Neorhizobium galegae: one gene and its partner. The protein of the gene in region 1 interacts with the protein of each later gene in a pairwise test. Links are inferred from orthologs where the notes say so. Each region holds a gene or a part of one and is shown on either strand. Other genes may lie near its edges.

Region 1 (3,591 bases):
GATGCGCTTGACGAGGTCGACCGAAAGCTCGCCGGTCTGGAAGATCGGCTTTTCGCCCTGGGTCTGGAGCCGGTGGCGAAGCGCCACGCGGATGCGGGCGACGAGTTCGTTCATGCCGAAGGGTTTCGTCACATAGTCGTCGGCGCCGAGTTCGAGCGCCTTGACGATGCCCGCCTCATCGGTGCGGCTCGACAGGATGACGATCGGCAGATCCAGCCCCTCGCCGCGCCATCTGGCGAGCAGATCGTGGCCGGCCATATCCGGCAGGCCGAGATCGAGGATGATCAGGTCCGGCTTCTCGGACTTGACGAGATCGATCGCGACCTTGGCATTCATCGCCTCGCTGACGGCATAGCCCTGGGTGGAGAGGCCGACGCGCAAGAGCTTGCGGATCGGGGGCTCGTCATCGACGATCAGGACGCGCACCGCGGTATTGGTCATTCCTGTTCTCCCAGAATGGGCATTTCGGCCGGCACCGGCATGCGGATCGTAAAGATCGCACCGGCACGATCGGAGCGGTTGGCAGCCCTGATCGTGCCGCCCATGGCCTCGATGAAGCCGCGGCATATGGAAAGGCCAAGCCCGGTGCCGGCCCGCACATGGTCACCTTTCCGAACGCGGTAGAAACTGTCGAAGATGCGCTCCAGATCGTCGCGCGGGATGCCCGGTCCTTCATCCATCACCGAGATAAGAACTGAATCGCCGTCCTGCCAGCCTCGAATGTCGATGACGGTCTCGTCGGGAGCATACTTGGCGGCATTGTCGATCAGGTTGAACAGGACCTGTTCGAACAGGACGGGATCGACCTTGAGCATCGGCATGTCGGCCGGAATGTTGACGCTGAGCCTGTGCCCGGAGGCGATCTTCGCGGCCCGGCTCAAGGCCGTGCCGACGATATCGCCGGCGAAATGGAAGGCGTAGTTCGGCTCCATGGCGCCGGAGCCGATACGGGTCATGTCGAGCAGGTTGGAAATGAAGCGGTTCAGCCGCTCCGACTCGTCGACGACGCTGGTCAGCAGTTCGGCGCGGGCCTCTTCGGGAATATCGGCGCCGAAATCCTTGAGCGTGCCGGCGGAGCCCATGATCGCGGCGAGCGGCGTCTTCAGGTCGTGCGAGATCGAAGTCAGCAGCGCGGTGCGCAGGCGGTCGGTCTCGGCGGCGAGCTGGGCCTTGTCGACGTCGGAGACGAGTTGGATGCGCTCGATCGCCAGCGCCGCCTGGTCGGCCAGCGCATCGAACAGCCGCTGCTGTTCGGGTGTCAGCAGCGGTCCCTGCTTGTCGTTGTCGAGGCCGATGACGCCGACCGCCTCGCGGCCGGTGCGCATCGGCAGGTAGAGGCGTTTTGCGCCCGGCAGCGTATCGGCGGCGCGGCCGGCCGGGCGATTGTGCTCCCAGGCCCATTTGGCGGCGGCGATATCGGCATCGACCAGCGTGTCGTCCGGCGGGTAACCGGCCTTGACGGCGATCGAGCCGTTTTCCGGTAGCAGGATGACCACCCGGACCTTCAGCATCGAGGCGATCTGGAAGGCGGTCGCCCAGAGCACATCGTCCAGCGTGCCGGTGCCGGCGAGCTTTTTCGAGAAGAGGTAAAGGTCTTCGGTGGTGCGGGCTCTTTGACGGGCGGCAGCAGCCTGGCGCTGGACGGCCGCCGTCAGGTTGGAAGCGACGACCGCGACGCCAAGATAAAAGAACAGCGCCACCAGGCTTTCCGGGTCCCGGACCGTAAACGTGTAGCGCGGCTCGAGAAAAAAGAAATTGAAGGAGAGCGCGCCAGCCACGGAGGCGAACAGGCCAGGTCCCAGCCCGCCGCGCACCGCTGCCGCCAGCACCGCCATCAGGAAAACGAGGGCAAGGTTGCGGACGTCGAGCGTCTGGTCGAGCGCAGCACCGGCGATGATCGCAAGAGCCACAAAGATCGTACTTTTGACGTAAGGCTTGAAACGGAAGGTCTTGGGCAGCTGCGCCGCCTTCAGGCCGCGTTTCGGTTCGCCTTCCTTGGAGTCGCCGGAGATGACATGGACGCTGATATCACCCGCATAGCGGATCAGGTCATAAGTGACCGACCCCTGCAAGATCTGCCGCCAACGCGGTCTGGCCGGGCGTCCGACGACGATATGGGTGAAGTTGTTGGCGTTGGCATAGGCGATGATCTCGCGCGACGGCTGCAGCGCAGGCAGCGTCACGGTCTCGCCGCCGAGCTGTTCGGCCAGCCTCATGTTGGCCGCCAGCCGGTCCTTGTCCTGTTCGGGCAGATTGACCGATTGCGGCGTTTCGAGATGCAATGCAGCCCATGGCGCCCGCAGGCGATCGGCCTGGCGGCGCGCGTACCGCACCAGGCTCGCACCGTTCCTGCCGTGGTCGAGGCAGACGAGCACCCGATCGCCGGCCGCCCAGGGGCCGGAAATGGCATGCGCCTGCATATGGTTCAAAAGCTGCTCGTCAACCCGCTGGGCGGTGCGGCGGAGCGCCAGTTCGCGCAGCGCCGTCAGATTGCCGGGGGAAAAGTAGTTCTCGATGGCACGCCGCGCCGTGGTCGGCACATAGACCTTGCCGTCGTTCAGCCGCTTGATGAGGTCGTCGGGGGTGATGTCGATGATCTCGACGTCGTCGGCCCGGTCGATGATGCTGTCCGGCACCGTCTCACGTACCCGGACACGGGTGATCTGTGCCACCACGTCGTTCAGGCTCTCGACATGCTGGATGTTGAGCGTCGAATAGACGTCGATACCCTGCGAGAGGATTTCCTGCACATCCATGTAACGCTTCGGATGGCGGCTGCCGGCGGCATTGGTATGGGCGAGTTCGTCGACCAGGACCAGAGCCGGGCGGCGCGCGAGAATAGCGTCGAGGTCCATTTCATCGAGCTGCTGGCCGCGATAGTCGATCGCCTTGCGCGGCACGATCTCGAAGCCCTCGACCAGGGCCTCGGTTTCCTGGCGGCCGTGGGTTTCGACCACACCGATCACCACGTCGAGACCGTCCGCCCTGCGGGCGCGGCCGGACATCAGCATCTCGTAGGTCTTGCCGACGCCGGGGGCCGCACCCAGGAAAATCTTCAGCCGCCCGCGCGCCTCACGCTCGGCATGCTCCAGAAGCGCATCCGGCGAAGGTCTGTTCTCACTCTCGCGACTGTCGTCGGGCATGCGGTTTGGTCTTTCGTGTCGGTGGGGGACACCCCCTCACCCAGCCTCCGCTTCGCTCGGCCACCCTCTCCCCGAGGGGAGAGGAGGACCGGAGACGTCGCAGCATAACTTTCTTCTCCCCAGCGGGGAGAAGGTGGCCCGAAGGGTCGGATGAGGGGGCGACGCAGCTCGCTACTTCACCGACTCATAGGAGCATCAAGCGCCATATTCAACGCCAGCACGTTGACCACAGGTTCGCCGAGGAACCCGAGTTCACGGCCTTCGACGTGGCCCTCAACGAGCGCGCGGACCGCTGCCTCGTCCATGTTGCGGGCCTTGGCGACGCGCGGTACCTGGAAGTATGCGGCTTCCGGCGAGACATGCGGGTCGAGGCCGCTGCCGGATGCGGTGACGAGGTCGATCGGCACGTCCGCGCTCGGGTTGGTGGCCTTTGCGGCTTCGTAGTCCG
Region 2 (3,038 bases), 280 kb from region 1 along the record:
TCATCGCGCAGGAGACGCCGGATGCGGTGCTTTCGGACGACGATATCGTGATCAGCCTGAAACGCGGCGGCGTCGAACTTGCGCGCCGGACCGTCGCTAAATACCGCGAGGCGATGAACATCCCCTCCTCCGTTCAGCGCCGCCGCGAAAAGCGTGCGATCGCCGGGGTCGCGGCATACTGAAACGCGGCCGAAACAGGCGGTTTTCCACAGGCCTACGTAGAAATCCCGAGACCGGCCACCGTTGACATTTAAAACATCGGGCGCTAGAAGCCCGCCGCAACTGCACGGGACATGGCACGAAACGTATCCCATCATCCAGACAGACACCGATTGCAGCAATTTAGCGCGGTGACGTGTGAACGACTTGGATGAGGGGACGGCTTGGCGTAGACTGGAACACGCAAGTCACGACAAGAAGGAAGAACTCCATGAGTGTGCGTGTATCCGGTAAGCATATGGAAATTGGCGATTCGTTCCGTCAAAGGATCGAGGACCAAATCGGAGAAGCGGTTACAAAATACTTCGACGGAGGCTATTCGAGCCAAGTCATCGTGGAAAAGGCTGGTTCGCGCTTTTCTGCCGACTGCAAGGTGCATCTCGATACCGGGATCGTCCTGCATGCGGCCGGCGAGGCGAATGATCCACAGATCAGTTTCGACGCCGCAGCACAGCGGATCGAAAAGCGTCTGCGCCGCTACAAACGGCGGCTCAAGGATCATCATGCCGGCAACCATGTGAATGGTTATGCGGAAGTTGCCTACACTGTTATGGACAGCGTACCGGATGAAGGGGAGGAAGTGCCCGAGGATTTCGCGCCGACCATTGTCGCGGAAAGTTCGAAGCAGTTGAAGACGATGACGGTCGCAAGCGCCGTCATGGCACTTGATATGACAGACGAGCCTGTTCTTCTGTTCCGCAGTCCCGGCAAGGAACATCTGAACATTGTGTACCGCCGCAATGACGGTAATATTGGCTGGATCGATTCCACCAATATCAAGAACTGACACCTGGGGAGAGCGTCGGAGACGGCGCTCCCCTTCGCCTAGGGCACAAGCTCTTGCGGCACGAAGGATGACGAGAATGGCATTGGCAGATTTGCTGCAGCAAGATGCGATTATTCCTGCCCTAAAGGTAAATTCCAAAAAACAGCTATTGCAGGAGCTGGCGGCCAAGGCTTCCAAGCTGACGGGCGTGAGCGAACGAGAAATCTTCGACATCATCCTGCAGCGCGAAAGGCTCGGCTCCACCGGCGTCGGCCACGGCATCGCCATCCCGCACGGCAAGCTCAACAGCATCTCGTCGATCAAGGGTATTTTCGCGCGCCTTGAAGCGCCGGTCGATTTCGAAGCGCTCGATGACGAGCCGGTCGATCTGGTGTTCCTGCTGCTCGCACCCGAAGGCGCCGGCGCCGACCATTTGAAGGCCCTGTCGCGCATCGCCCGCGTCCTGCGCGACCAGGAACTTGTCGCCAAGCTGCGCAAGACCGATTCCGCTTCGGCGATCTATGCCTTCCTCAACGAGCAGCAGGCAAACCACGCCGCCTGACCGCATACACATTCGTGGGGACGAAACGAACCGCCCGGCCGCTGACAAAGCGCCGGGCGGTTTTGTTCTTGAGCCGCCGTTTTAAGGGGAAGATCTACGTGGACTTGGCGGAGCGGGCGCTTGCCGTCAGGATTGCGAAACGCCGACTGAAGGTCCGGCGCAAAGCGAAAAGCGGGCTTGCGCCCGCTTTTCAAAGCTTTCAGGCATTTTTCTCGCCGGCGGCTTCCGCGGAGACTTCCGCCTTCGGGCCGCCCTTTGCAACACCGACCATGGCGGGGCGCAGCACGCGTTCGCCGATCGTGAAGCCCGCCTGGACGACCTGAACGACGGTATTGTTCGGGACAGCAGGGTTCGGGATCTCGAACATGGCCTGATGGAAGTTCGGGTCGAACTTCTGACCTTCCGCATCGATCTTCTTCACACCGTGGCGTTCCAGCGCCGACAGCATGGAGCGTTCGGTCAGCTCGACCCCCTCCAGAAGCGTGGTCAGCGATGCATCGGCTCCGGCGCGCATCTCGGCCGGCACGGCGTCCAGCGCCCGGCGCAGGTTGTCCGAAACGGCGAGCATGTCGCGCGCAAAGCCAGCCGCCGCATAGGACTTTGCGTCCTTGATTTCGCGTTCGGTGCGGCGGCGCAGGTTATCCATTTCGGCCGCCAGCCGCAGGAAGCGGTCGCGCAGCTCGTTATTTTCGGCTTTCAGCAATTCCAGCGGATCCGGTTCGGCGGCAGGCGCCTCGGCATTCTTCTGGTTGGCCGCGTCCTCAAGAGCAGATGCAACAGCTTCAACCGTGTTCTCCGCGGCAGTTGCGTCAGGTCCGTTCTTGTTGGTTTCGTCGGTCATGACGGTCTCCGGTTATTCTTGGCTTGGATTTACGGGCTTGGATTTGTGCCCGATATCGAGGTTTAAAGTGAAAAAATCAAGGCTTGATGGGAAAATTGGGCGGCTCCGTCGTGAATTCAGCGCGACAGCCTGGCAAGCAGCTGCGCGGTGTAATCCACCATCGGCACGATGCGCGAATAGTTGAGCCGCGTCGGCCCGATGACCCCGACGGCGCCGACGATCCGGTCTTCGCCGTCACGATAGGGCGCCACGATGAGCGAGGAGCCCGACAGGGAGAACAGTTTGTTTTCCGAGCCGATGAAGATTCGCACGCCCGGTCCCTTCTCAGCGAGATCGAGGATTTCGATCAGGCTGTCCTTCTTTTCGAGATCGTCGAAAAGCAACCGCAGGCGATCGAGATCGGCGACATCCGCCAGGCCTTCGAGCAGATTGGCCCGGCCGCGGACGATGAGCTGGGTCGGCTTGCCTTCCTCGCTATCGCCGGACCAGACCGCAAGACCGCGCTCAACCAGTTCCTGCGAGAGCGCATGGAGCTCTCCCTGTACCTGATCCTTGAGCGTCTTCAGCTGGCCGCGCAATTCCGGCAGCGTCTGGCCGCTCAGGTGGGCGTTGAGGAAATTAGCCGCCTCGGTCAGCTGCGACGATGTCAC

The links.
Region 2: the proteins of LZK81_RS04030 (region 1) and ptsN interact in binary tests that used the Escherichia coli proteins (3 or more experiments, as listed by UniProt). The link is inferred for Neorhizobium galegae from one-to-one orthologs.

Annotation. Positions count from the first base shown.
Region 1 is NZ_CP090095.1:823,946-827,536, reverse strand. What follows is about bases 238-3,510. They hold LZK81_RS04030 (sensor histidine kinase), read right to left. Parts: upstream 3,144-3,510; coding sequence 438-3,143; downstream 238-437. Other genes in these bases: kdpC (potassium-transporting ATPase subunit KdpC), read right to left, coding at 3,320-3,510; LZK81_RS04035 (response regulator transcription factor), read right to left, coding at 238-441. Outside these bases: more of LZK81_RS04035, read right to left, coding at 1-237; more of kdpC, read right to left, coding at 3,511-3,591. UniProt on the Escherichia coli protein: Member of the two-component regulatory system KdpD/KdpE involved in the regulation of the kdp operon. KdpD may function as a membrane-associated protein kinase that phosphorylates KdpE in response to environmental signals.
Region 2 is NZ_CP090095.1:543,731-546,768, reverse strand. The notes cover bases 95-2,814. They hold ptsN (PTS IIA-like nitrogen regulatory protein PtsN), read left to right. Parts: upstream 95-1,082; coding sequence 1,083-1,547; downstream 1,548-2,814. Other genes in these bases: hrcA (heat-inducible transcriptional repressor HrcA), read right to left, coding at 2,505-2,814; grpE (nucleotide exchange factor GrpE), read right to left, coding at 1,747-2,388; hpf (ribosome hibernation-promoting factor, HPF/YfiA family), read left to right, coding at 431-1,006; rpoN (RNA polymerase factor sigma-54), read left to right, coding at 95-182. In the rest of the region: more of rpoN, read left to right, coding at 1-94; more of hrcA, read right to left, coding at 2,815-3,038. UniProt on the Escherichia coli protein: Seems to have a role in regulating nitrogen assimilation.